Regions from separate parts of the Specibacter sp. RAF43 genome, predicted to be linked through region 3. Evidence: predicted binding sites of a transcription regulator. Region 3 holds the regulator's gene; each other region holds the start of a gene.

What was found. The regulator HrcA, encoded in region 3, represses chaperone genes, less so after heat shock. The targets are predictions, from matches to a motif close to TTNGCACTCGNNNNNNNCGAGTGCNAA.
Region 1: the regulator HrcA is predicted to act here: its motif matches at 1,096-1,122, upstream of AB4Y80_RS08735 (FmdB family zinc ribbon protein).
Region 2: the regulator HrcA is predicted to act here: its motif matches at 6,391-6,417, upstream of groES (co-chaperone GroES).

What each region holds. Positions count from the first base shown of each region.
Region 1 is NZ_JBFREA010000012.1:120,462-129,954, forward strand. Features, by position in the region: gene galU (UTP--glucose-1-phosphate uridylyltransferase GalU) at 1-370, opposite strand, end outside; gene AB4Y80_RS08730 (5-formyltetrahydrofolate cyclo-ligase) at 455-1,057, shown strand; gene AB4Y80_RS08735 (FmdB family zinc ribbon protein) at 1,174-1,497, shown strand; gene AB4Y80_RS08740 (SAF domain-containing protein) at 1,608-2,360, shown strand; gene AB4Y80_RS08745 (AAA family ATPase) at 2,401-6,534, opposite strand; gene guaA (glutamine-hydrolyzing GMP synthase) at 6,647-8,236, opposite strand; gene AB4Y80_RS08755 (DUF3817 domain-containing protein) at 8,350-8,871, opposite strand; gene AB4Y80_RS08760 (SURF1 family protein) at 8,868-9,493, opposite strand, start outside.
Region 2 is NZ_JBFREA010000012.1:135,974-145,466, reverse strand. Features, by position in the region: gene rimI (ribosomal protein S18-alanine N-acetyltransferase) at 1-110, shown strand, start outside; gene tsaD (tRNA (adenosine(37)-N6)-threonylcarbamoyltransferase complex transferase subunit TsaD) at 107-1,198, shown strand; gene AB4Y80_RS08820 (glutamate--cysteine ligase) at 1,225-2,367, opposite strand; gene AB4Y80_RS08815 (shikimate 5-dehydrogenase) at 2,464-3,276, shown strand; gene AB4Y80_RS08810 (THUMP-like domain-containing protein) at 3,295-4,530, opposite strand; gene AB4Y80_RS08805 (ABC transporter permease) at 4,580-5,392, opposite strand; gene AB4Y80_RS08800 (ABC transporter ATP-binding protein) at 5,389-6,288, opposite strand; gene groES (co-chaperone GroES) at 6,585-6,881, shown strand; gene groL (chaperonin GroEL) at 6,955-8,565, shown strand; gene guaB (IMP dehydrogenase) at 8,848-9,493, shown strand, end outside.
Region 3 is NZ_JBFREA010000026.1:55,436-64,837, forward strand. Features, by position in the region: gene lepA (translation elongation factor 4) at 1-1,090, shown strand, start outside; gene hemW (radical SAM family heme chaperone HemW) at 1,124-2,350, shown strand; gene AB4Y80_RS13895 (DUF4870 domain-containing protein) at 2,553-2,948, opposite strand; gene AB4Y80_RS13900 (DUF3097 family protein) at 3,002-3,853, opposite strand; gene hrcA (heat-inducible transcriptional repressor HrcA) at 4,023-5,036, shown strand; gene dnaJ (molecular chaperone DnaJ) at 5,091-6,215, shown strand; gene AB4Y80_RS13915 (16S rRNA (uracil(1498)-N(3))-methyltransferase) at 6,221-7,006, shown strand; gene AB4Y80_RS13920 (GerMN domain-containing protein) at 7,045-7,980, opposite strand; gene AB4Y80_RS13925 (PhoH family protein) at 8,378-9,402, shown strand, end outside.

The sequences.
Region 1 (9,493 bases), on a different contig from region 3:
CATGGGTCTTGGCGCGCAGCACCGCGTGTCCCAGCCCCTTGGGGTCGCCCTGGCGGACGTAGTGGATCTCGCCGAGGTCGGTGGCGTGCTGGATGGCCGCCAGCCGGTCAAGGTCGCCCTTGGCCTCGAGCAGCTGCTCGGTGACCGGGACGCGGTCAAAGTGGTCCTCCAGGGCGCGCTTGTTGCGCCCGGTAATCATCAGCACGTCCGTCAACCCGGCGCTGACCGCTTCCTGCACCACATACTGGATGGCAGGCTTGTCAACTACGGGCAGCATCTCCTTGGGCATGGCCTTGGTGGCCGGCAGGAAACGGGTCCCCAAGCCGGCCGCGGGAATTACGGCTTTACGTACGCGTGAAACTTCAGTCATGGTCCTAGGCTAACGGAGAACGCAAGGGTTAACCGGACACAGTTGCTAAATTGGGGCCACCAAAGGTCAAGGAACGGGTAGTCGATGAGTGAGTGCACCAAGGCGGAGTGGCGGGCCCGGCTGCGTGCCGCCCGCCTGTTGATTGACGACGCCGGCCGTCACCTGGCGGCCGCGGGGCTCGCCTCCGCGGGCCTCGCCTGGCTGCGGGAAATGAGCGGCGGAATGCCGGCAACCACCATCTGCGCCTACGTTTCCGGCCGCGCCGAACCGCCCACCGCGCCGCTTTTGGGCGCCCTGGCAGGGGCCGGGCACACCGTCCTTGTCCCCGTCTGCGAACCCGGCCACCAGCTCAGCTGGACTCCCTGGACCCCGGGGGTGGCCATGGCGCGCAGCGCGCTGGCTCCCGTGCAGGAACCGGTGGGGCCCCGGTACCGGTTCGCCGAGCTGGGCGCCGTCCACGGACTGATCTTGCCCGCCCTGGCGATTGATGCTGCGGGTGTCCGGCTGGGGCAGGGTGGCGGGTACTACGACCGCTTCCTCGCGGCGGTGGGTGAAGGCGCCGTCCCGACGGCCGGCGTCGTCTATGAGGCCGAGGCCGTGCCCGCCGGCGAGCTGCCGCACGATGTACTGGATCGGCGCGTCCAGTACATCCTCACCCCCGGCGGATACCGGCCGGCGGCGGAATAAGTTCCGTACCGGGGGCGTTATGCGCACCGGTGATAGAATTAGCACTCGGGACCCTGGACTGCTAAGCATTTGGGGGGCAGTCGCGGTCCTGACGCATGTATCCAGGAGGAGATTCAGTGCCCACTTACGCTTATGCCTGCAAGGACTGCGGCCACGCTTTCGACATCCAGCAGTCGTTCAGTGACGATTCCCTGACGACCTGTCCCGAGTGCCGGGGCGCATTGCGCAAGAAGTTCAACTCCGTGGGCGTGGTGTTCAAGGGTTCCGGTTTCTACCGCACCGATTCCCGGTCGGCGAGCAGCTCCGTGCCTGCGGTCCCGTCGGGGTCCGGCAAGGACGCCACAGGCTCGACCAACTCCACGAGTTCCGCGACCGAGACGGCCAAGAAGCCGGCCGGCACCGCCAGCCCCAGCAAGTCCCCGGCCAGCGTCGCCGGCTAAGCACTCCGCGGGCGGCATTCGCCCCTGCACAGGGCTCCCCCGGCATGACACCGTCCCCAATCCGCTGCCACCCCCGCTAGGGGCCCGGGCCGCCGCCGTACGCTGGCAGCATGAGAGCCTCCCGCACCCCGCCCCCGGCAGCGCCGTGGCGTGCCCCGAACTGGTCCGGCCGCCCGGCGCGGGACACCTCGGCGGGCAGGACCCGGCGCTGGCTGCTGCGTCGTCGCCGGCTCGTTGCCTCATTGCTGCTCTGCGCGGCTGCCGCACTGGCCGTCCAACAGCTCACACCCGCCAGCCCTGTCACCCGGACGGTGCTGGTGGCCGCGCGCGACCTCCCGGCCGGGGCCGCCCTCTCCGCCGCGGATCTTGTCCCCGCAGCCGTCAGCCCCACCATGGTCCCGGACGGCGCCCTGGCCCCCGAATCAGCGGCTGACGAATCAGCGGCCTACCCCGGCACCGCATCGTCGTGGCGTGGCCGGCAGGTCTCGGGCCCCGTGCGGCGCGGGGAGGTCGTGACGGACGCGTCCCTGCTGGGCGACGGCCTGCTGGTGGGCGCGCCGCCCGGCAGCCAGGCCGTTCCGCTGCGGCTGGCGGACCCCACCACCGTCCGCCTGCTGCATCAGGGACAGCTGGTCACGGTGGTGTTGGGCACCGGTGACGGCCTGGACGGGCCCACCGCCAGCCAAGTGCTGGCCACGGCCGTCCCGGTCCTGTGGACGCCGGCGCTGGCCGGGGCCTCGGCCGGGTTGCTTCCCAGCCAGGAAACGGATGGCCTGGTGGTCGTGGCCGCCGCGCCGGCGGCGGCCGTGCTGCTTGCCGGCGCCTCGGTGCGCGGCAAGGTCTTCCTGATCCTGGTCGGCTGAAGGCGAGCGGGCCAGGAAGGGGCCGCCCCAGCCGCGCCGTTTAGCCCCAGTGCGGCGGCTTGTTCTCGCGCAGCCAGGCGTCGTGGCCGCGGTCGTTGCGGTTGTCGCCCCAGGTGTGGGCGTCGTCGTGCGGTGCCACCTTGGGCAGCACGGCCGCGTCCTCCAATGCCGTTGCGGGCTTGTCCGCCCCGGCCGGCCGGCCGCTGCGGGTCTCCTGCGCGTTGTCGTCTTCCGGCTTGCTCACCGTCGTCACACTTTCTTCATTGCTTGATCTTGTTCTCACGGGCTCCGCAGCCCCGTCCGGCCCGTCCGGACCCTGCTGGGTGGAGTTGTGCCGGGGGTGGTGGGGATCCACCACGGTCTCCGAGGTATCCAGGGGCGTGCCCATCAGGGACGGCAGCTCGGGGTCGCCCGCCGAGGAGGGAAGGCCGAGATACCGGCCGATCTGGTCGGCGCAGCTGGAGGGGTCGGTGAAGACCTCGATGGTCCACAACGGGACGTAGCGCCAGCCCAGCCGCTCGAGCATCTGCGGGCGGAGCCGGCTGCGTTCGCGCACGCTCATCGCCTGGTACTTGGCGGTGCCGTCGGATTCGACCGCCACGGGGACGGGGATTTCGTGGTCCTCGCGCCCCAGCCAGGTCACGGGGTCGGGGGCGGCCACAATGTCCAGCGCCCCGTCGTAGTAGTGCCACACCCGGGCGCCGCGGGCCCGCAGCCGGTCGGCCAGATCGGCGACGAGGGGGTCCTCGCCGGCCTGCTGCCGGCTGTCCTTGGCCCGTGATGCCGCAGTCCCCAGCAGGGAGTGCCCGGCCATCTCGCGGTCCAGCAGCTCAAAGAAGTCGACGGCGCCGTAGCTGAGCCGCTTTTCGTCAAGGTCGTCCGGCCGGAAGCAGGTGATGATGTGGATGTGGTGCCGGGCGCGGGTCATGGCCAGGGCGAATTTGGCGCGGCCGTCCGGCTCGGACAGCGGGCCCAGCCCGTGCAGGGCGCGCCCGTGCGGCGTCCGGCCGTAACCGAGGGAGAAGATCACCCGGTCCCGGACCAGCCCGGCGGCACGGTCCACGGTCACCACCCGGAAGGATTCGGGCCCGGACTCGAAAAACCGTGCCAACAGCGGGTGGTTGGGCATTTGCAGACGGATGCCCTGGGCAACCCGCACCGCGTGCCGGTCGCTGGCGGTGATGACGGCCAGCGACTCGCGCGGGCGGACCCGGGCATGCTCGAAGACCATGTCCACCACGCGGTTGACCTCGGCCACCACGGATTCCACGCCGCCGCTGCCGGCGCCGGGGAGACCCTTGCCCTCGGGCAGGTAGTCGATGGTCAGGGCCTTATCCAGCCCGGTGACCGCACGCCCGTCCGGGAGGCGTTCCAACTGGGAATCGTAGAATCCGCGGCTCAGCTGCAGCACCAGGTCTTCATCGACGGCCCGGTAGCAGACGGTCAGTCGCTGGCGCGGGAGCACCCGGGACAGGGCGCCCAAGACGCTTTCGAGCGGATGCTGGTCGGCGGCGCGGTCCGCGGCGGCGCTGACGGCCACGGTGAAGCTGCGCGGGCAGGCCGTTTGCTCGTCGCCGAAGGCAATGACCTGCTCGGCCCGAGCCAGGGCGGGAAGCGCCGACTGCAGGGAGGTCGACTCGGCGTCGAGGATGACCACCGCGTCGAAGCGGAAGTTCTCCGGCACCACCGACGGTACCACCAGCGGGCTCGCGGTGAAGACGGGGGCCAGGTTTTTCAGCAGGTCCGGGGCCTGGGCACCCAGGGCGTCCAGGGACACGCGGCCGTCCTTGAGGAGGTTGCGCAGCATCTCCCCCTGGCGGTTGCGCCCGGCCACGGTTTCCCGCCACTGCTCGGCAAGCTTCCAGCGGATCCGGGCCGGGCCGGAGGCCACGTGCGCCTGGTCGGCCAGGCGAAACTCGGCCTCCAGGCGGCGGAGGTTCTCGCCGTCGGACATGGCCAGATAGTCATCGCCGCTGATCATGGCCTCCAGGGCGGACTGCCACCAGGCCAGCTCCAGCTCGGCCCGGGTCTCCGCCGGGCCCACCTCGCGCCGAGCCAGGTCATCGAGCAGCTCGCCCAGCCCGTGTTCGCGCATGCTTTCGAGCAGCAGGGTCCGTTCCGGCAGGGTTTCCAGCGTGGCCTTGTCCTGCACCAGTGCTTCCAGGCGCCCCACCAGTTCGCCGGCGTTGAAATTGGCCAGGTCGCCGCCGTCCACCGTGCGCTCCAGGGCGACGCCCAGGGTTTCCAGCTTCGCGGCCAGGTCCCGGTAGCTGCGGTTGAGCTCGGCCAGGCCGGACGGCACGGTGGGGTGGCGCTTGCTGGTCGCGGCCGCGGCCCACTGCGAACTTTGCTCATTGACCAGCACCAGGGAGGCGTGCAGGTCCGCGATGTGCACGCCGGGGCGCACAAAGTCCTTGGCGTTGCGCCGGTACCGTGCCCGTTGCAGCGCCGGCATGTCGATGCCCCGATCCCGGCGCCACGCGGACGTGGCCGTGGCGGCGATCATCTCGTCGATGGGCCAGTCAAAAACATCGGAATTGAACTTGTCCAGGCTTTCCCGGATCGCCACCAGCAGCTGCAGCTGGCCACCCCACTCGGCGAAGGAGTTGCCGTGCCGGATCTGGCCGAACTCGGCCACCTCGCGCATCTTGTGCGCGAAGGCCGGAACCTGCTCCAGCAGCACCTCCGCCAGGGCATATGCGGATTCGGTTTCCTTGCGGGTCACCAGGCGGGCGCCGTGCCAGGCGCTGCTGACCTCGGCCTGGCGGAATGCACCCAATTCGGCCGCGCGCTGCAGCCGCCCGGCCAGTTCCCCCCGGTCCTTGATGCTGTCCAGGACGCTGCGCTTGAGCCGGACGGTGGTGGCCGGGGCCGGATGGATGGAGGTCAATTCGGCCAGCGACTGCATGGCCTGATACGGCGAGCAGCCCCACCGTTCGCGCACGTTGTGCAAGCTGGCCACATGGTCCACCAGCTGGTGGCGGTGGCCCACCAGGGTCTTGTGCAGGCTGGCCAGCTGCGGCTGGACGGCCTTTTCATTGCGCGTGATGGAGCGGATCAGCTGGGACTTGAGCTGCTGCGGTCCCGTCTGGGCGCTCAGTTGCAGCAGCAGCGAGTCCAGGTCCATGTCCCCGAAGATCTGGGCCAGCTCGTTCAAGGTGCTGCGCCGCTCCCCCACCACCAGCACGCTCTTGCCGTCATGGACCAGCTGGGCGATCGCGTTGATGGCGGTCTGCGTCTGGCCGGTGCCGGGGGGCGTGGAGACCAGCACGGACTCCCCGGCCCGGATCAAGTCCAGCACGAACTGCTGCTGCGGATCGGCGTCGGCCACCAGGATCTCTTCCTCGGGCAGCCGCTCGTCCAGGGGCGTGAAGCGGGAAAAGTCCGGTTCCAGTTCCACCGGCAGGACGTCGTCGGCGCTGTGGCGCTGGAGCCTGCCCAGCAGTTCGGTGCCGGCCAGCAGGGCGGGGTCGCGCAGGTTGTCGGCCAGGAAGGCGAAGGTGGAGACCAGCAGGCCGTGCTCGACCACCGCGCCGTCGATGGGGGCCAGCAGCGTTCGCAGCTTGTCCAGCACCGGCACGGGGTCGAAGCGGGCGGTGCTGTAGGCCAGCCGGGCCAGCGCCCCGGCGTCGATGGCAATGCCGGCGTGGCTGTGCAGGTGCCGCACCAGGGCCGGGTTGATCCGGGCCTGCTCCATGAGCTGGAGTTCGTAGTCGTCCTGCCCGGCGCGCACGGTGAGGGCGACGGCGGCCAGCAGCACCGGCGCGCAGACGTCGCCGCTGTTGGGCCCGCCCACGGCGGACCAGTGGGCCGTCCCGGCGGCGAGGTAGCCGACGTCGATCCCGCGATCGGTGCTCAGTTCAAAAATCTTTGCCCGCAAGGCGGCGGCGGCACGCTTGGCCGCGGCATAGTCGTCCGGTTCGCGGATGAGGGTGGACAGGCGCGTCTTGCGCCCCGCCAGCAGCTGCGCCAGCCCCGAGGGATGGGCGTGGGTGAGGTCGATGCTCCCGGTCGCGGTCTTGACGAAGGCCATGGAGGTGTCCGGTCCCGCGTAGGAGTCCAATCCCGCAAGCCATGTTTGGAACTCCGCGGAGTTCTCATCGAGACTTGCAACTTCGGACACGGGAGCCTTCTTCTCTGCACTGGAGCGGAACGGTCTTGACCATACTGGCATGGCGTTAAGGCTATCCCGCCTAAGTTGCCTATGCCTGTTCGGCACACTGGAGGGCGGCAAATTAAGCCCGGAACCGGGCACTTTGGCGCCCCTCCAGCGACCTGGTGGGGGGTTACTCCCACTCAATCGTTCCCGGCGGCTTGGACGTGACGTCCAGGACAACCCGGTTGACGCCCTCCACCTCGTTGGTGATTCGGTTGGAGATGCGGGCCAGCAGATCGTAGGGCAGCCGTGACCAGTCGGCCGTCATGGCGTCCTCGCTGGAGACCGGGCGCAGCACGATTGGATGACCGTAGGTGCGCCCGTCGCCCATGACGCCCACGCTGCGGACGTCGGCGAGCAGGACCACCGGCATCTGCCACACCTCGTTGTCCAGGCCGGCGGCCGTCAGCTCGGCGCGGGCAATGGCGTCGGCCTTGCGCAGCAGCTCCAGGCGGTCGCGGGTGATCTCCCCGACGATGCGGATGCCAAGGCCCGGGCCGGGGAAGGGCTGGCGGCCGACGATCTCGGCCGGCAGGCCCAGCTGGGCGCCCACGGCGCGGACCTCGTCCTTGAACAGGGCGCGAAGCGGTTCCACGAGCTCGAAGCGCAGGTCTTCGGGGAGCCCGCCCACGTTGTGGTGGCTCTTGATGTTGGCCGCGCCCTCGCCGCCGCCGGATTCCACCACGTCCGGGTACAGGGTGCCCTGGACCAGGAACTTGATCTCCTCGCCTTCGGCGGCGGCCGCGGTCATGATGGCGCGCTCGGCCTCCTCGAAGGCGCGGATGAATTCGCGCCCGATGATCTTGCGCTTGGTCTCCGGATCCGAGACGCCGGCCAGGGCGTTCAGGAAGCGGTCCTGCTCATTGGCAACGTACAGTTTGGCGCCGGTGGCGGCCACAAAGTCGCGTTCGACCTGCTCCGCCTCGTCCTGGCGCAGCAGTCCGTGGTTGACGAACACGCAGGTGAGCTGGTCGCCGACGGCCCGCTGCACCAGGGCCGCGGCCACGGCGGAGTCCACGCCGCCGGAGAGGCCGCACAGCACCTTGGCGTCGCCGACCTGGGCGCGGATGCGCTCCACCTGCTCCTCGAGGATGTTCCCGGTGGTCCAGTTGCGTTCCAGCTTGGCGCCCTGGAACAGGAAGTTCTCCAGCACCTGCTGGCCGAATTCGGAATGCTTGACCTCGGGGTGCCACTGCACGCCGAAGAGGCATTTTTCCTCATGGGCGAACGCGGCGACGGGGGCGCCGGCCGAGGAGGCGAGCACCTCGAATCCGGCCGGGGCCGCCTGGACGCTGTCGCCGTGGCTCATCCAGGCGTTCTGCACGCCGGGGACGGCGGCGAGGATGGAGCGCCCCTCCCCCACCAGGGTCACCTTGGTGGCCCCGTATTCGCGCTGGCCGGTTTTGGCGACGGTGCCGCCGAGGGCTGCCGCCATGGCTTGGAAGCCGTAGCAAATCCCCAGGACCGGGATCCCGGCTTCAAAGAGGTCTGCGCCGACGTTGGGCGCACCCTCGGCGTAGACGCTGGAGGGTCCACCGGAGAGGATGATGGCAGCCGGGTCCTTGGCGAGCAGCTGCTCGGTGGTGAGGGTGTGCGGCACGATTTCCGAGTACACATTGGCCTCGCGCACACGGCGTGCGATCAGCTGGGCGTACTGGGCACCGTAATCCACAACCAGGACGGGCTTCTGGGAAGTCTGGGCCGTAGCGGGGTTAGTCACCGTTCAATCTTAACCCACCTTCACCGGCCGCCCACCCGCGTCCTTCGCCGGCGCCCGGATGCCCGGCGACCGGATGTCCGGGTGCCCGGCGCCCGGCGCCCGGGCCGCGAGGCCTAGTAGCGTTTCCCGGCTTTGGGGTTGGCCTCGACCTCGGCCAGCACTTCCTTGTGGATGCGCGCCTCGACAATGAAGGACAGGAACGGCACGACGCCGCCGAGCGCAATGAGCACGAGCCGGCCGAACCGCCAGCGCATGAGGGACCAGAGGCGGAAGTCCGCGATCAGGTACACCACGTACATCCAGCCGTGCACGATCAAGACCAGCGTGGAGATGTTCAGCCCGCCGGTGACCGCCATGACGCCGCCGTCGATGTTGACCAGGCCGAAGCCGTGGGAGGCGCCGGTGGCCGCATTGGTCCCGCCGGCCATAAGTACGCTGTGGAAGCCGTACCGCACCACCAGCTCCGCCGTGAGCAGCAGGAGCATGGTGCCGGTGGCGTAAGCGAGCACCTTGTAGAACGTCAGGGCGCTGTGAATCTGCGCCGGGGTGCCGCCAAAGCGGCGCTTGGCGCCGGCCTTGGCCGCTTCCGGCCTGCCGGCCCCGGTATTGGCGGCGGCGGGTTTGGGGTCGGTCACTTTTCTACCTCTTTACTGAAATCCGGGGTTGGGGCGGTGGTGTTCGGCGAGGCGCTGTCGGAGCCCGCGCCGGGGTCATCGGGGCCGGCGGGGTTGTCCGGGCCCGTGCCGGGGTTATCGGGGTCGTCTCCGGAATGGGCCAGGTCGAACAGTTCGTCCTGGTCGCGGCGGTAGTCGTCGGCCACCAGCCGCCCCCACAGGAAGACGGCGAAGCCGGCAAACACGACCCATTCGATCGAGTAGAAGATGTTCAGCCAGTTGACCTTGCTGTTTTGGTCGGTGGCCGTGATGGTGATGGGGAGAAGGTCCCCCGTTCCGGTCCCGGCGCCGCGCTCGACGCCGTTGGCCACCTCATGCGAGGACACGACAAAGGCGGCGTAGGTGGTGGTTTTCCACCGGTTGGTCAACTCGGCCGATGACAGTGCGCCCACCTGGTCCGGGGGCGGATCCTTCACCAGGACCGGCCCCTCGGAATTGAGCAGGCGGCCCTGGACCGTCAGTGTCCCGGCGGGCGGCGCCGTGGCGTGGGCGGGGTCGGCGATCCAGCCCCGCGCCACGGGGATGACAACCCGGTCGGTGGCCGCCGCTCCGGAGAGTTTGGGCGCGCCGTCCACCACAAACG
Region 2 (9,493 bases), on a different contig from region 3:
AACACATCCACACGCGGCGCCGGTACTACCGGGACGGGGCCGACGGGCTGGTCATGCGCCTGACACTCTCCGACCCCCTCACGCACCACCACCGGAAGGACCACCCATGACGTCGGCGGAACCCCTGATCCTGGGCATCGAGTCCTCCTGCGACGAGACCGGCGTCGGCCTGGTCCGCGGCACGGAGCTGCTCACCAACACGGTGTCCTCCTCCATGGCCGAACACGTCCGCTTTGGCGGGGTGATCCCGGAGATCGCCTCCCGCGCCCACCTGGACGCGCTGGTGCCCACGCTGGAGAAGGCCCTCTCGGACGCCGGCGTGAGCCTGGCCGACGTCGACGCCATCGCGGTCACGAGCGGGCCCGGCCTGGCCGGCGCGCTCATGGTGGGGGTCAGCGCCGCCAAGGCACTGGCACTGGCCACGGGCAAGCCGCTGTACGCCATCAACCACCTGGTCGCCCACGTCGGGGTGGGGCTGCTCGATCCTTCCATCGCCGCCCGGTCCACCGCCGGGGCGCTGCCGGAAAACCTGGGCGCCCTGCTGGTCTCCGGCGGGCACACGGAGATCCTGAGGGTGCGCAGCATCGCCGAGGACGTGGTGCTGCTGGGCGCCACCATCGACGACGCCGCGGGGGAAGCCTTTGACAAGGTGGCCCGCCTGCTTGGGCTCAGCTACCCGGGCGGCCCGGCCATCGACGCCCTGGCCAGGGCGGGCAGCGCCAAGGCGATCCGTTTCCCGCGGGGACTGACGGCGCCCAAGTACATGGGCACCGCCGAGGCCCCCGGCCCCCACCGCTACGACTTCTCCTTCTCCGGGCTGAAAACGGCCGTGGCCCGCTGTGTCGAGGCGTTTGAGGCGGCCGGCGAGGAGGTCCCCGTGGCCGACGTGGCGGCGTCGTTCCAGGAAGCCGTGCTGGACGTCATCACGGCCAAGGCGGTGCTGGCCTGCCGCGAGCACGGCCTGACCACCCTGCTGCTTGGCGGGGGAGTCGCGGCGAACTCGCGGCTGCGCGAACTGGCCGCCCAGCGCACCGCGGCGGCCGGGATCACGCTGCTGGTGCCGGCGATGTCCCTGTGCACGGACAACGGTGCCATGGTGGCGGCCCTGGGCGCCCAGCTGGTCATGAATGGCGTGGCCCCGAGCGACCTGGCGTTCGCCCCGGACTCGTCCATGCCGGTGAGCAGCATCAGCCTCTAGATCCTCAACCGGGCGGGGCCGGGCGTCTAGTTGGCGGCCATTTCGGCGACCAGGCCCCGGACGACGGCGTGCAGATCGCCCTCGTGGGCGTCGGCCACGGCGCGCTGGCGCTGGTAGCCGGCCCCCTTGGCGATGATCTTTTCCACATCGGCGAGCTCATTCGCGCAGCCGAGCCGGGCGGCCACGGGCTCCATCTTGTTCAGCAGTTCCACGATGTCCACGGTGACCGGCCGTTCCCTGCCGGCGGCGTCCAGGATGATGATGGCGTCCAGTCCGTACCGGGCGGCACGCCACTTGTTTTCCTGGATGTGCCAGGGCGGCATGGTGGGGATGGCGCCGCCGTTGTCCAAGGTGGTGGAGAAATCATCCACCAGGCACTGGGTCAGTGCGGCGATGGCGCCGATTTCCTCCAGCGTGGACATGCCGTCGCAGATGCGCATCTCGATGGTGCCAAGTGGGGCCACCGGGCGCACGTCCCACCGGATCTCGCTGGTCGTGTCGATGACCCCGGTGGTGAACATGTCCTCCACATAGGCCTCGTACCCGGCCCAGTCGGCAAAGTGGAACGGCAGCCCGGCCGTGGGCAGCTGCTGGAACATGAGCGCCCGCTGGGACGCGTAGCCGGTGTCCTCCCCGTTCCAAAACGGCGAGGAGGCGGAGAGCGCCTGGAAGTGCGGGAAGTAGTTGACCAGCCCGTCCAGCACGGGCATGGCCTTGGCCACATGGTCCAGGCCGACGTGGACGTGCACGCCGTAAATGAGCATCTGGCTGCCCCACCACCGGGTGCGATCGATGAGCTTGGCGTACCGGGCCTTGTCCGTCACGGCCTGGTCGCCCGGGGGGCTGAACGGATGGGTTCCGGCGCTGAGCAGGTCCAGGCCCAGCGGGTGGGCGGCCTCGCGCAGGATGTTCAGGTTCCGGCGCAGATCCGCGGTGCCTTCCGAGACGGTGTGGCAGATGCCCGTGACCAACTCGACGGTGTTGAGCAGCAGCTCACCCTTGATGTGGGGGTGCTCACCGTTGTTCATGACCTCCGGATGGCTGCCGCTGACGTTGGTCAGCACGTCATTGGCCCGGGGGGCGAGTTCGCCGCCCTGCGCGTCAACCAGGGCGATTTCCCACTCCAACCCCAGGGTTGACTGCTCCGATGCGGCGAAGTCAATTTTCACTAAGGCGTTCCCTCTCAAGCATGAATACCGTGGCACTTGCGGGACGGGTGCCGGAAGCATTCTGATTCTAGTGCAGGACCCGGGCACAATGGGATGGTGCCTATTTTGAACAAAGATATGACGTTGTGCATTTCACTGGCGGCCCGGCCCAGCAACATCGGCACCCGCTTCCACAACTATCTTTATGACGCCCTGGGCCTGAACTATGTGTACAAGGCGTTTGCGCCCGTCGATTTGGGGCAGGCCGTGGCGGGCATTCGCGGGCTGGGGATTCGCGGGGCCGCCGTGTCCATGCCGTACAAGGAAGATGTCATCACCATGGTGGATGTGATGGACGCCTCCGCCGCCGCCATTGATTCGGTCAACACGATTGTCAACGACGCCGGTGTCCTGACCGCCTACAACACCGACTACCTGGCGGTCGCCCGGCTCCTGGCCGCGCACCGGATCCCCGCCGGGGCCACCGTGCTGCTGCGCGGCTCCGGCGGCATGGCGAAGGCGGTCGCCGCGGCCCTGCGGGATGCCGGACTGACCGGCGTTTGGATCGTGGCCCGCAATGAGGCCGCCGGGCGGGCCCTGGCCGGGCTGTACGGCTTTGCCTGGCGGCCGGCGGTGGCCGGCCTGGCCGCGGACCTGCTCATCAACGCCACCCCGCTGGGCATGGCCGGGGCCGATGAAGCGGCCCAGTCCTTCGCCGACGCAACGGTGCGGGCCGCCCATGTGGTGTTCGACGTCGTCGCACAGCCTGCCGAGACCCCGCTGATCCGGGCGGCGCGCGCGGCCGGAAAACAGGTCATCACCGGTGCCGAGGTCATTGCGCTTCAGGCCGAGGAACAGTTTGTGCTCTACACCGGCGTGCGGCCCAGCCCGGAGCTGGTGCGCGAGGCCTCCGAGTTTTCCAGGCGGTAGTCGCGGTGCCGGGACCGGCTAGAGCGCGCGCGGGCCGTCCAGGCGCCCGTGGGGTTCGACCACGACGGCGACCCTTTCGTCCCCGATCCGGGTCAGGACCAGCGTGGCCTTGTTCGGGCCCTTGCCGGAGCCGGTCAGCAGCTGCCGGCGCAGCTCCTCGGGAGTGACGGACACGCCGCGCTTTTTGATGTCCAGGACGCCGATGCGGTTTGCCTTCACCCAACTTTTCAGCGCCTTGACGTTGAACGGCCTGACCTCCAGGACCTTGTACGCCCGGGCGAACGGGGTCGGAACGGGCGTGTCGGCACAAATGTAGGCGATGTGTTCATCGAGCAGGTGCCCGCCGAGGCGCCGGGCCAGCTCGGCCACCAGGCCGGCCCGGATGACGGCGCCGTCGGGCTCGTACAGGTAGCCGGCGACGGCGCCGATCTCCACGTCCTGGCCGCCCGGGACGTAGTCGACGGCGCTGGTGAGCTCGGCCGCGCCGCGCCGGCCGGTGACCAGTGCCGCGCGGCGCACGCCGGGGCGGGCCAGGGCGTTGAAGTACAGGCCGGCCTCCACGACGTCCCCGTCCACCGAAACCCATTGCGCCTCGCAGTTCCCGGGCAAGGATTCGTGCGGGATGCCGGGGCCCATTTTCACGCCCACGGCCAGGCCGGTATCCGCCAGCCGCTGCGCGAAGGACAGCGGCGGGGAGAACGCCTCCGGATCAAACAACCGGGTGGTGCCGGAGGTGGTGGTGCTGCGCCGGGCCGGATCCAGCCACACGCCGCCAACGCCGCTCAGGTCCGTGTCCTCGGCGCGCCCGCACACAACGGTGGCGTGCGGGAACGGCATCAGGTTCATGGTGGCGCACGCCGCGGTGGTCTCGTCCATCTCCACGGCGGTGACGTGAATGTCCAGGCTGGCCATGGCCAGCGCATCGGCGCCCAGGCCGCAGCCGAGGTCGGCCACCGCGGTGATGCCGGCCGCCGTAAAGCGTTGGGCGTGCAGGGCGGCGATGTTCAGCCGGGTGGCCTGCTCCAGCCCGGCGGGAGTGAACAGCATCGACCGGGCGAACTCCCCGAACTTGGCCTCCGCCTTGGCCCGGAGCCGGGACTGGGTCAGCGCGGCCGCCACGAGCTCGGGGGAGTGCCCGGCCTTGCGCAGGGATTCATTGAGCTTGAGCGAATCGGCTTCCCGGTACGCGCCCAGGGAGGACAAAAGTTCCCATCCCTCAACGGTGAGCAGGGGAGAGATTGCGTCGTGGGCCATGGAACAAGCGTAACCGGCGGCCGGCCCACGCCCGGCGTCCCGCTGCCGCTCAGGTGTCCTTGCGGATCCAGCGGAACGTCATCCGGCACAGCAACAGGCCGACCACCAGCCACACGCCCATGATCAGCGCCACCAGGCCAAGGTTCCACGCGCCGCCGGGTTCCACGACCTCAAAGGACGCCGGCAGGAACACGGACCGCATCCCCTGCGCCATCCACTTCAGCGGGAAGATGCTGGCGAAGTTCTGCAGCCACCCCGGCAGCTGCGAGAAGTCAAGGTACACGCCGGAGATGAACTGGAGCAGCAGCACGATGGGAATGACGACGGCGGTGGCGCTCTTGCCGGTGCGCGGCAGCGCCGACAGCGCGATCCCCAGCACGCAGCTGGTGATGACCCCGAACAGGAACACCCAGGCGAACGTGCCCCAGCGGCCCGGCTCGGTGGGCAGCGCCACGTTGAACGCGAACCGGGCCACGAGCAGGAGCAGGGTCACCTGCAGGACCGCGCTGACCAGCACCATGCCGATCTTGCCGATGAAATAGGAAAACACAGGCAGGGGTGTCCCGCCGAGCCGCTTGAGCGTCCCATCGCCCTTTTCACCGGCAATGTCCACGCCCAGGTTTTGCACGCCGCTGAGGAGCATGCCCGCGGCCACCATGCCGGGGACGTAGAACGCGGCGAAGCTGATGCCCCCGCTGCCGTCCGGGGCGGCGCCGATGGGGCCGCTGGTGCTGAAGGCGACGGCAAACACGGAGAGCATCAGGATCGGAAACAGGAACGTGAAAAACACGGAGTCGCCCTGGCGGAAATACCCCTTCAGCTCGTAGCCGATCCGCGACCACCCCAGTTCGAGGGTTCTCATGCGTAGTCCTCCCCGGCGGGTGCGGAGGCGGCGTGCAGGCCCGCGCCCGGGTGGTTGCCGACCAGGTCAAGGTAAATATCCTCCAGGCTGGGCCGGGTGATCTCCAGCCCGTCCACCTCGCCGCCGGCCTCGGCATAGAGCCGGGCGGCCAAGGCGGCCGGCGCGCTGGTGCGTTCGGACCGGGCGACGCCGTCCTGGCGCCACCGCACGACGGGCACCCGGGCCGCGGCCCCGCCCAGCTCGTCAACGGTGCCGATGTCGACCAGTTTGCCGCCCACGATCACCCCAGCCCGGTCCGCCAGGGTGGCGGCCTCATCCAGGTAGTGCGTGGTCAGCAAGATGGTGGTGCCCTCGGCCTTGAGCTCCCCGATGAGGCCCCAGAACTGGCGCCGGGCCTCCGGGTCGAAGCCGGTGGTGGGTTCATCGAGGAACAACAGCCTGGGCCGGCCGATGATCCCCAGGGCCACATCGACCCGCCGGCGCTGCCCGCCGGAGAGCTTGCCGATCCGCATCCTGGCTTGGGCGGCCAGGCCGACGGCCTCTATCACCCCGGCCACGCTGCGCGGGTTCGGATAGTAGCCGGCAAAGTGGGTGAGCTGCTCAAGGACGCTGACATTGCCGCTTTCCCCGCTGGATTGGAGCACGATCCCCAGCTGCGACTTCCACGCCAGCCCGCCGTGCTGGGGGTCCACGCCCAGGACGCTGACCTCTCCGCCGGTCCGGTCCCGGTAGCCCTCAAGGATTTCAATCGTGGTGCTCTTGCCCGCGCCGTTGGGGCCCAGCAGGGCAAAGGTTTCACCCTCGTGGATGTCGAAGCTGATCCCGTCCACGGCGGGGGCGCCGCCGTAGTTCTTGCTCAGCTCGCGGACGCGCACGGACGCCGGGGAAGTTGCCATGCACACATCGTGGCACCCCGGCGGGCTCCGGCACAATCCCGCCGCGGCGGCGCGCCGGGCGCCCGCCCGGACCGCCGCCGTCGCCCCTTTTATGACCGTTGGCTGGCACTCGCCTTGACCGAGTGCTAACCAAGTCAATAGAGTCAGAGTTAGCACTCTCACCCCGAGGGTGCTAACACCAAGAACTTTTGGCCATGGGATCATCACCGGCACCGCGACGACGGTTGGTGTCCCAAACGTGGCCGCAAGGTTTTTGAGCCATCCAAAGAATTTACTCATGTGAAGGAGAGGTCCGAGTGTCGGTCTCTATTAAGCCTCTTGAGGATCGTATTGTTGTTCGTCAGCTCGAAGCAGAGCAGACCACCGCTTCCGGTCTTGTAATCCCGGACACGGCCAAGGAAAAGCCCCAGGAGGGCGAAGTTGTGGCAGTGGGCCCCGGCCGCGTTGATGACAACGGCAACCGCGTCCCGATCGACGTTGCCGTCGGCGACGTCGTCCTCTACTCCAAGTACGGTGGAACCGAAGTGAAGACCGGTGGCGAAGAGCTGCTGGTGCTTTCGGCCCGCGACGTACTGGCCATCGTCGTAAAGTAACCACTGTTGTGAAGCCCCGCGCCGGTAAAGAGTGATTCACGGGCGCGGGGTCTTTGCGTGAAAGGACAAACGCATGGCTAAGCAACTTGCATTTAATGACAGCGCACGGAAGGCCCTCGAGGCCGGCATCGACCGGCTGGCGGACACCGTCAAGGTGACCCTCGGCCCGCGCGGTCGCAACGTTGTGCTGGATAAGAAGTGGGGCGCTCCCACCATCACCAACGACGGCGTCACGATCGCCCGCGAGGTGGAGCTGGAAGACCCGTATGAGAACCTTGGCGCGCAGCTGGCCAAGGAAGTGGCCACGAAGACCAACGATGTTGCCGGCGACGGCACCACCACGGCCACCGTCCTGGCCCAGGCGCTCGTGAAGGAAGGCCTGCGCAACGTGGCCGCCGGCGCAGCCCCCGGCGAGCTCAAGCGCGGCATCCAGGTTTCCGTGGAAGCCATTGCCAAGCGCCTGCTCGAGAATGCCCGCCCCGTGGAGGGTGGACAGGTGGCCGAGGTTGCCGCCATCTCGGCGCAGAGCCAGGAAATCGGCGACCTGCTCGCCGAGGCCTTCAACAAGGTCGGCAAGGATGGGGTGATCACCATCGAGGAATCCTCCACCACCACCACCGAGCTGGTCCTCACCGAGGGCATGCAGTTCGACAAGGGCTACCTGTCCCCGTACTTCGTCACCGACGCGGAACGCCAGGAAGCGGTGATGGAGGACGCGCTGGTTCTGATCAACCAGGGCAAGATCTCCAACCTCCAGGAATTCCTGCCGCTGCTGGAGAAGGCGCTGGCCGCCAACAAGCCGCTGTTCATCATTGCCGAGGATGTCGACGGCGAGGCCCTGTCCACGCTGATCGTCAACCGCCTGCGCGGGACGTTGAACGTGGTTGCCGTCAAGGCTCCGGGCTTCGGCGACCGCCGCAAGGCCATGCTGCAGGACATCGCCATCCTCACCGGCGCCCAGGTGGTCTCCCCGGAGATCGGCCTGTCCCTGGACCAGGTCGGCCTGGAGGTGCTGGGCACCGCCCGGCGCATCACGGTCACCAAGGACACCACCACGATCGTTGACGGCGCCGGCACGGCCGAGGACATCTCCGACCGCGTGGCCCAGCTGCATGCCGAGCTCAAGCGCACGGACTCCGACTGGGACAAGGAAAAGCTGCAGGAACGCCTGGCCAAGCTGGCCGGGGGCATCGGCGTGATCAAGGTTGGCGCAGCCACCGAGGTCGAGCTGAAGGAAAAGAAGCACCGCATTGAGGACGCCGTGTCCGCAACGCGTGCCGCCCTGGAAGAGGGCATTGTGGCCGGTGGCGGTGCCGCACTGGTCCAGGCCGCCAAGGCCCTCGACGATGACGCCACCGTGACCGCCCTGACCGGCGACGCGGCCACCGCCATCGACCTGGTGCGCAAGGCCGTGGCCCAGCCGCTGCGCTGGATCGCCCAGAACGCCGGCCACGACGGCTACGTCGTGGTGCACAAGGTGGGCGAGCTTGAGGCCGGGTTCGGCTTCAACGCCGCCACCGGCGAGTACGAGAACCTGGTCAACGCCGGCGTCATCGACCCGGTCAAGGTCACCCGTTCCGCCCTGCGCAACGCGGCCTCCATCGCCGCGCTGGTCCTCACTACCGAGGTCCTCGTGACGGAGAAGCCCGCCGAAAGCGACGAGCCCGCCGGTCACCAGCACTGATCCCGACTCCCCCGGTGACGGCTCGCTCGCGAGCCGCCGCCGGGCGCCGGGTCAGGCGTTGCGGACGCCGCTTCCCGTTTTTGCCACTCTTGGACCGGTGGCAGGACCGGGGAGCGGCGTCTTTTTTTGCTTAATGCCGAGCCCCGGGGTGAGGCGGTCGGGGGGAATAGGGCAGGGTCCGGCGTCGTTTAGAATGGAAACAACGCACAGACCAGCCCCGTAATGACGGTGCCGGCCATCGGTTGCACACCCTGCCGGTTCTACCCTGTTTCAGGAGCCTTAGTGTCACAGCCCGAAATTCATGACCCCTTCGCCTTTGTTGGCCTTACCTACGATGACGTCCTGCTCCTGCCCGGGCACACGGACGTGATCCCGTCCGAGGCCGACACCAGCTCCCGCGTCTCCAAGCGCATCACCGTGCAGACGCCGTTGCTGTCCGCCGCGATGGACACGGTCACCGAGGCCCGCATGGCCATCGCCATGGCCCGCCAGGGCGGTTTGGGCGTGGTGCACAGGAACCTGTCCATCCCGGACCAGGCCGAGCAGGTTGACCTGGTCAAGCGCAGCGAATCCGGCATGATCACCAACCCGGTCACCGTGGGCCCGGACGCCACGCTTGCCGAGCTGGACGCGCTCTGCTCCCGCTACCGCGTCTCCGGGCTGCCGGTTGTCGACGCCGAGGGCCGCCTGGTGGGCATTGTGACCAACCGCGACACCGTGTTCATCCCGGAAAGCGACTACCCGTACCGCATTGTCCGCGACCTGATGACCCGCATGCCGTTGATCACCGGACGGGTGGGCATCAGCCGCGAGGAAGCGTCCTCCCTGCTGGCCAAGAACAAGATCGAAAAGCTCCCGCTGGTGGACGACGCCGGCTACCTGCGCGGGCTGATCACGGTCAAGGACTTCTCCAAGGCCGAGCAATACC
Region 3 (9,402 bases):
CGAGCCGACACCGTCCAAGGGCCTGGGGGTGGGGGAGGTCGGCTACCTGATCACCGGGGTGAAGGACGTGCGCCAGTCCAAGGTGGGCGACACCGTCACCACGTTGCACAAGCCGGCCGCGGAATCCCTGGGCGGCTACCAGGAGGCCAAGCCCATGGTGTTCTCCGGGCTGTACCCGCTGGACGGCACGGACTACCCGGTGCTGCGCGACGCCCTGGAAAAGCTGATGCTCAACGACGCCGCGCTGATCTATGAGCCCGAGACCTCCGCGGCCCTGGGCTTTGGCTTCCGCGTCGGCTTCCTGGGCCTGCTGCACCTGGAAATCACCCGCGAACGGCTCGAACGCGAATACAACCTCGACCTGATCTCCACCGCACCCAACGTCGAGTACGAGGTCACCCTGGAGGACAAGAAGGTCATCCAGGTCACCAACCCCAGCGAATACCCGTCGGGGAAGATCGCCGAGGTCCGCGAACCCATGGTGGCCGCCACCATCCTGGCCCCGAGCGAGTTTGTCGGAGCCATCATGGAGCTGTGCCAGTCCCGCCGCGGCATTCTGGGCGGCATGGACTATCTCTCCGAGGACCGGGTGGAAATCCGGTACCGGCTGCCGCTGGCCGAGATCGTCTTTGACTTCTTTGACATCCTCAAGTCCAAGACCCGCGGCTACGGCTCACTGGACTGGAAGGCCGACGGCGAACAGGTCGCCGACCTTGTCAAGGTGGACATCCTGCTCCAGGGCGAACAAGTGGATGCCTTCAGCGCCATCACCCACCGCGACAAGGCCTACGCGTACGGCGTCATGATGACCGGCAAGCTGCGTGAGCTCATCCCGCGCCAGCAGTTCGAGGTGCCCATCCAGGCGGCCATCGGTGCCCGCATCATCGCCCGCGAGAGCATCCGGGCCATCCGCAAGGACGTGCTGGCCAAGTGCTACGGCGGTGACATCTCACGCAAGCGCAAGCTGCTGGAAAAGCAAAAGGAAGGCAAGAAGCGCATGAAAATGGTGGGCCGCGTGGAGGTCCCCCAAGAGGCGTTCATCGCCGCGCTGTCCTCCGAAGAGCCGTCAAAGGACAAGTCCAAGAAGTGAACCGTTCGACCAGGAAAGCTGGCGGCTAGTCCCATGCCAAGCACACTGCCCGTGGGCGATCCCGCCCCGGCCGACGGCGTCCTGCCGGAGCAGGCGGCCGTCGGTGCGGCGCAGCGCCGCTTCAGCCTGTACGCGCACATCCCGTTTTGCGCCGTCCGGTGCGGCTATTGCGACTTCAACACCTACACGGCCACCGAGCTCGGCGGCGGCGCCTCGCAGGACGCCTACGCCGCCACGGCCGTTCGCGAGGTCGAGTTTGCCGCCCGGGCCCTGGCCGCCTCGGGCGTGCCGGCGCGCAAGCTGGCAACCGTCTTTTTTGGCGGCGGCACGCCCACCCTGCTGCCGGCCGGGGACCTGACGGCGATCCTCGGCTCCGCCGTCGAGCAGTGGGGCCTTGAGGACGGCGCCGAGGTCACCACCGAGGCCAACCCCGACTCTGTCACGCGGGATTCGCTGCGGGAATTGCGCGACGGCGGATTTACCCGCGTCTCCTTCGGCATGCAGTCCGCCGTGCCGCACGTGCTCAAGGTGCTCGAGCGCACCCACGATCCCGCCCGTGTCCCGCAGGCCGTGGCGTGGGCGCGCGAGGCCGGGCTGCACGTGAGCGTCGACTTGATCTACGGCACGCCCGGGGAGTCCCTGGCCGACTGGGAGGCCTCCGTGCGGACCGCCCTGAGCTACGAGCCGGACCACATCTCCGCGTATTCGCTCATCCTGGAGGAGGGCACCAAGCTGGCCGCGCAAATCCGCCGCGGCCAGGTGCCCGACATCGACGACGACGACCACGCCGCCAAATATGAGCTCGCCGACGCGCTGTTCGCGGAGGCGGGCCTGGGCTGGTACGAGGTCAGCAACTTCGCACGAACGCCCCAGGATGCCTGCCGGCACAACCTCGCCTATTGGCGCGGCGACGACTGGTGGGGCCTGGGACCGGGTGCGCACTCGCACGTGGGCGGCGTGCGCTGGTGGAACGTCAAGCACCCCAGCGCCTATGCTGGCCGGCTGGAACGCGGCGAGTCCCCGGCGGCGGGGCGGGAAACCCTGGATGCGAAAACCCGCGAGATGGAACGCATCATGCTGGGCTCCCGGCTGTCCGATGGCCTGCGCATCGACTCGCTCGGGACCACCGGACGGGCGGCCATCGCCGGGCTCATCGCCGCCGAGCTCATCGACCCGGTGAAGGCGTTCGCCGGCACCCTGGTGCTGACCCTGAAGGGCCGGCTGCTCGGCGACGCCGTAACCCGCGCCCTGCTCGACTGACCCGCCCTGCTCGACTGACCCGCCCTGCTCGACTGACCCGCCCTCGACTGACCATCCCCGCCGTTCCGCAGCGCAACCAACCCGCAATAGATGCGCAAAATGAGCCCCGAGAGGCGAATTTTGGACATCTATTGCGGGTTAGTTGCCGGGCGGGAGGCCGGGAGGGGGCGGGACGCAGGGGCCGGGGGCTGGTGGCCGGGGCCTACTGGATCCGGCGCAGGTTCCAGGCGTAGCGGTAGGGCTGGCCCTTGTTCACCTGAATGGCCGCAATGACGGACCAGACCGTCAGGAACACCCAGATGGCTACCGCCATGGAGGCGAAAACGCTGACCAGGGTGGGACTGAAGAAGGAACAAAGAAAGGCCATGATGTTCACGACCACCGCCAGGATGGTCGGGGGCAGAGTGAAGTTCAGCGCCTCGCGGGACTCCTGCCCCGTAAAGGGGCCCCGGGTGCCCATGAAAGTGTAGATCAGCAGCGAGGGGACGCAGCCGAGGATGCCGCCGCAGTGCGCCAGAAACGCCCACTGCTTGTCCTCGGCCGGGGTGAGGGGGGGCTTTGCCGGATCTTGAAACCGGTTCACCGGATGGCTCACTATGACATACCTCTCGAACTGCGCGACTGCCGCGCCCGAGTGCCGGGCGCTCCTAACTAGGATACGGGTGCGGTGAGGAAGTCAATGACCTCCTCGACGCGGCCGAGCAGGGACGGCTCAAGATCGGCGTAGCTGTTTACCCGGGCCAGCAGGCGCGCCCAGCCCAGGCCCACGTCCTCGGCGGTGCGGTGCGGCCAGCCAAAGGCGGCCAGAATGCCCAGCTTCCATTCCATGGTGCGCGGGATGACGGGCCAGGCCGGGATTCCCAGCGTCGAGGGCTTGATCGCCTGCCACACGTCCACGTAGGGGTGCCCCACCACCAGGATGTTGTTGCGGGCGGCCGGGGACGCCATGAGATCGGCCACGATGCGAGATTCCTTGGAATGCGGCACCAGATGGTCCACCAGGACGCCCAGGCGCCGGTTCGGCCCCGGCGCGAAGTCGGCGACGGCCGCGGTGAGCTCGTCAATGCCGCGGAGGGGCTCGACGACGATGCCCTCCACCCGCAGGTCGTCGCCCCAGACCTTTTCCACCAGTTCGGCGTCGTGCTTGCCCTCCACCCAGATGCGGCTGGCCTTGGCCACCTGGGCGCGCCGGCCCTCGACCTTCACCGATCCCGAGGCCGTCCGCGCCTGCCGCCGCGGACCGGCGGCCGGTGCCGGCGCCACGACCTCCACGGGTTCGCCGTCGACGAGGAAGCCAAAGCCGAGCGGAAACGCGCGCACCTTCTCGCGGCGGTCCGCCAGTTCCATGATGTGCATGCCGCCGGACTTCTCAATCCGCACCACGGCGCCAACCCAGCCCGTTTGGACGTCCTCCACCACCAGCCCGCGCGTGGCCGGCACCTTGCGCAGGATCCGGGCGGGGGGAGCGCTCAGGTCCGCGGGACCCCAATTGCTGTACTGCACGGTTCGGGCCTTCTCTCCTCGAATTTGCCGGTCGTCGGGGACTCCATGCTAGCGCGCCCGGCAGCCGGTCCCGTTCGGGGTTTGCCCGGAAAGTATTAGACTTAGCACTTGAATAGGTAGAGTGCTAAAAAAGGCTGTCAGCCGGCCGAGCCGCCAAGGAGGTGCTGGAATGAGTGAACCGCGGAAACTGGAAGTGCTGCGCGCGATCGTCGAGGACTATGTCCACTCCCGTGAACCCGTGGGTTCCAAGGCCCTCGTGGAGCGCCACCACTTGGGTGTTTCCAGCGCCACCATCCGCAACGACATGGCCGCGCTGGAGGAAGAGGGCCTGATCACGGCCCCGCACACCAGCTCCGGCCGGATCCCCACGGATAAGGGCTACCGGCTCTTCGTGGACCAGATCTCCTCGGTCAAGCCCCTGTCCGCGGCCGAACGCCGGGCCATCGCCGTGCTGCTGGACGGTTCCACCGACCTCGACGATGTCCTGGAGCGCACCGTCCGCGCGCTGGCGCAATTGACCAACCAGGTGGCCGTGGTGCAATACCCGCGCTCGGCCAAGGCCACCGTGCGGCACATCGAATTCGTCCGCCTCGGGCCCAGCCAGGTGCTGCTGGTGCTCATCCTGGCCTCGGGCAAGGTGGAGCAGTCGGTGATCGACGTCGGGGCGCCCGTGGACGATTCCACCCTCAGCGGGCTGCGCCACATCTTCCTGGGCTCCCTGTACGGGATGACGGTGGCCGGGCTGCCCACGGCGCTTGGCCTCATGGGTGCCGGCGTGCCGCCGTCGGAGGCGGACCTGGCGGCGAAGCTGGCGCACGGCCTGGAGCAGTTGGCCCAGTCCGCCCGGGAGGACAGGATCGTGCTGGCCGGCACGGCGAACCTGGCCCGCTCCAACGTTGACTTTCCGCTGAGCATCGGCCCGGTCCTGGACGCCCTCGAAGAGCAGGTGGTGCTGTTGCGGCTGCTGGAGCAGATGGCCCAGGATTCCATGGGCATGGCCGTGAGCATTGGCCGGGAGAATCCCCACGATTCCCTGGCCGAGGCGTCGGTGGTGGCCACCAGCTACGCACCGGGGGAGAGCGCCAAGCTTGGCGTGGTGGGTCCCACCCGCATGGACTACCCGAACACCATGTCCAGTGTCCGCGCCGTGGCCCGCTACCTGTCCCGCATTTTGGCCGGCTGAGACCGGACCATGTACAAATTCACCCTTGATGAGATCCACTGAAAGAGCATGATTTTGAGCAACCACTACGACGCACTGGGTGTTTCCCGCGACGCCACGCCGGAAGAGATCAAGAAGGCCTATCGCAAGCTGGCCCGAAAGCTGCACCCGGACGTCAACAACGCCGACGACGCCCAGGACCGCTTCAAGGCGGTCACGCACGCCTACGAGATCCTCTCGGACCCGCAAAAACGGCGCGTCTATGACACCACCGGCAATGAGAACGGCACGGACAACGGGGCCGGGAACTTCGCCGGCCAGGGCTTTGCGTTCCAGGACATCTTTGAGACGTTCTTTGGCGGCGGCGGCCAGGGCCATGGTCCGGCGTCGCGCATGCGTCGGGGCCAGGATGCGCTCATCACGGTCCGGATCGACCTGCGGGAGGCCGTCTTTGGCGTCAACAAGAAGCTCGAGGTGGAAACCGCTGTCACGTGCCCCACCTGTGGGGGCAGCTGCTGCCGCGAGGGCACCCACCCCACCACGTGCGACGTGTGCCACGGCAGCGGCCAGATCCAGCGCCCCATGCGTTCGATCCTGGGCAACGTCATGACCCTGGCCACCTGCAACTCCTGCCAGGGCTTTGGCACCATGATCATCGACCCCTGCAACGAATGCATGGGTGAGGGCCGGGTCCGCAGCCGCCGCAGCCTGACCATCAAGGTCCCGGCCGGCGTCGCCACCGGCACGCGCATCCAGCTGGCCGGCCAGGGCGAGGCCGGCCCCGCCGGGGGCCCCGCCGGGGACCTCTACGTGGAGATGAAGGTCAACAACGACCCCGCCTTCCTGCGCGAAGGCGATGACCTGCACGCCACGCTCAGCGTCCCCATGACCGCGGCCGCCCTCGGCACCGAGCTGACCATGGACACCTACGACGGCGACCAGCCCATCAGCATCCGGCCGGGCACCCAGGCCGGGGAGGTCATCAACCTGCGCAACCTCGGCGTCACCCACCTGCGCGGTTACGGCCGGGGGAACCTGCTGGTGCACATCCATGTGGAGACGCCCACCAAGCCCGACGCCGCCCAGGAGGAACTCCTCAAGCAGCTGGCCGCCCTGCGCGGTGAGACGTACACCGAGGGCAAGCTGGTCAGCAGCGGCGGCATGTTCGCCAAGCTGCGCGACAAGCTCGGCAACCTCTAGCGCGCATGAGCAACCCCGTCTTCTACGCGGACCCCGCCGAGCTGGCGCCGCTGGGCCCGGGCGATTCCTTCGCGCTCAGCGGGCCCGAGGGCCGGCACGCCGTGACGGTCAAGCGCCTGGCTGCCGGGGAGCCAGTTGACGTGTGCGACGGCGCCGGCTTGCGCCTGGTGTGCCGCGTCACCGCCGCCGGGGCCGGGGTGCTGGAGGTCGTGGTGGCGAGCGTGCAGCCCGAACCCGTCCAACCCCATGAGCTGGTGCTGGTCCAGGCCCTGGCCAAGGGCGACCGCGACGAGCTGGCAATTGAAACCGCCACCGAGCTCGGCGTGGACGGCGTGGTGCCGTGGCAGGCCGAACGTTCGATCGTGCGGTGGAAGGCCGACAAGGGCGCCAAGGGCGAGGCCAAGTGGCGCAACGCGGTGTCCGGTGCCGCCAAGCAGGCACGGCGCGCCCGCGTTCCCTGGGTGGGGGAGGTGGTCGGCACCAAGGCCCTGGTGGCCCTGATCCGGGCCGCCGACCTCGCCCTGGTCCTGCATGAGGATGCCACGGACACCGTCCCGGGGATCGTGCGGACCTGGCGCGGCGCCGCGAAAACGCCGGCCGGGTCCCCGCCGGGCACGCCGCGGCGCATCCTTATGCTGGTCGGCCCCGAGGGGGGCATGAGCGCCGCCGAGGTGGCAGCGTTTCAGGACGCCGGCGCCCGCACGGCATTGCTGGGGCACCATGTCCTGAGGTCGTCAACGGCCGGACCGGCCGGCGTCGTGCTGCTCAGCCACGAACTGGGCCGCTGGTAGCCGAACTGCGGAACGGTGCCGCCCCGGCGGGTGCCGGACTATTCGGCCTGGCCGCCACCGGCGACGATGGTCACGTCCTTCGTGTCCGTGGCAATGCGCGCCCCCGGGGTCGCCGGATCGGTGGCGTAGACCGCAAGCTGGTAGCTGCCCGGCGGCGGCGCCAGCGTAAAGCTGTAGCCGCCGAGCTCATTGGGTCCCTTGGTGATCGCCGTCGTGCCGGAGAGCCGGACGTCGCCCGCTGCCCCGTTCTTGAGCGCCGACAGGCTCCACCGCAGGGTGCCGGTGGTGGAAATCCCCTGCCCGCTGACCTTCAGGGGGAGGTTCTTGACGGCGGTGTCGTTGGCCGGGTCCATAATCCAAATGGGGGCCACGAAGCCCGTCTCGCGGGTCAGCGGCGTGTTCAACGGGACGTGCCCGAAGGCGTTGAAGCCGGTATGGCCGTCCACCAGGATCGAGACCTGGATGCTTTGGGAGGAGTCGATCAGCCCGGCCATCGCCGCCGCGGCCGTTGCCGTGTAGACCAGCTGGGCCACGGACCGCTCGGCAATGCCCCGGTCCACCTTCTGGCCGAAGGCGTCCGCGGACACATCCACGGTGATGACGTTCTTGGCCGAAATTGAGGCGCCGATGCGCGAGGGCTTGTTCCAGACCGAGAAGTAGTCCGGGTCCTTCGGGTGCCGGCTCATCATGGCCGTCAGTGCGGTGACTATCGGATCATCCGTGGACGGGGCCGGCAGGTACTCCCGGTACAGGTAGACGGCATCGTTGCTGTGGCCCAGCCAATACACCGGGATGGCCTGGGTCGTGGTCGCCGTCTCCAGGGGGGCGCTGCTGACCATGCTGGTGGCCGTGTTGGACGCCGTCGTGGGCATGACGTGATCGCTGCTGGCCGGAATGCCGGCGGTGCATCCGGCCAGTCCCACGGCCACCGAGAGCACGGCCGCCGCCAGGGACACCCGGTGCCGGGACGGCACGGGCGTGTGCCGCCGAGGGGCAGGGTGGGTGTCAGGCGTGCGGATAACGAACTCGCTCTTCAGTGGGTGGTGGCGGCCAAGGCGGCGCGGCGCGCAGCGTCCAAGATCTCCAATGTCTTGAACCCACAACAGCTTGGCACATTTGCCCGCCCGGCAGGAGTGGATTCGTCCAATATGGGCGAACTGAAACCGATTCGAAACACTTCCGAGACTCGTCCGAGACAGGGCCGGGGGAAGTCCGGGAGCGGGCGCCTTCCACGGGGCCGAACGGGCCGCGCCGCCGTTCGCCGGGATCCGTGGCCGGTGCACTAAGATTGGTCCTAGCCGTATTCCATCGCCGCCGGCACCAGCCGGCAACAACTAAGGAGCGATCCAAGGTCCCAAGCGGGCCGACTGTATGCCAGAGTCAACAGAGAGCCGCCCCGAGCAGCAGCAGGAACCCGGGTCCGGGAGTGTCTTTCCCCACTCGGTCGATGGAACGCGGACCGAGGTGGTGCAGTTCAAGTCCACCGAGCAGATGGTGGCCACCCTGGGTGCCGAGGACGAGGGCCTGCGGATCGTGGAAGCCATCTATCCCCACGTGCAGTTTCTGGCGCGCGGCAACCTGCTGACCATCGCCGGGCCCAAGGCCGAAGTGCTGCGCATCATGCACCTTTTCGAAGAGGCCCGCGGGCTGGTGTCGCGGAACACCACCATGAACGCCGCCGTCTGGGAGCAGCTGGTCACCATGCTCAAGTCCCGGCCGGAAGTCTCCCCGGCGGACGTGCTCACCCATGACATCCTCTCCAGCCGGGGCCGGACCATCCGCCCCAAGACGCTTAACCAAAAGAACTATGTCGACGCCATCGACCGCAACACGGTGGTCTTTGGCATCGGCCCGGCCGGCACCGGCAAGACCTATCTGGCCATGGCGAAGGCCGTCCAGGCGCTTCAACGCAAGGACGTCAGCCGGATCATCCTCACCCGTCCCGCCGTCGAGGCCGGCGAGCGGCTGGGATTTCTCCCCGGCACCCTGAACGACAAGATCGACCCGTACCTGCGGCCGTTGTATGACGCCCTCCACGACATGATGGACCCGGAAACCATTCCGCGGCTCATGGCGGCGGGGACCATCGAGGTGGCCCCCCTGGCGTACATGCGCGGACGAACGCTCAATGACGCGTTCATCATCCTCGACGAGGCCCAGAACACCACCCCGCAACAGATGAAGATGTTCCTCACCCGCCTGGGCTTTGGCTCCAAGATTGTGGTGACCGGGGATATCACGCAGGTGGACCTGCCCAGCGGCACCCGCTCCGGCCTGCGGGTTGTCCAGGAGATCCTCGCGGGCATCGACGACATTAATTTCTCCATGCTTGCGGCCGAGGACGTGGTCCGGCACCGGCTGGTCGGGGCGATCGTCTCCGCCTATGGCGCGTGGGA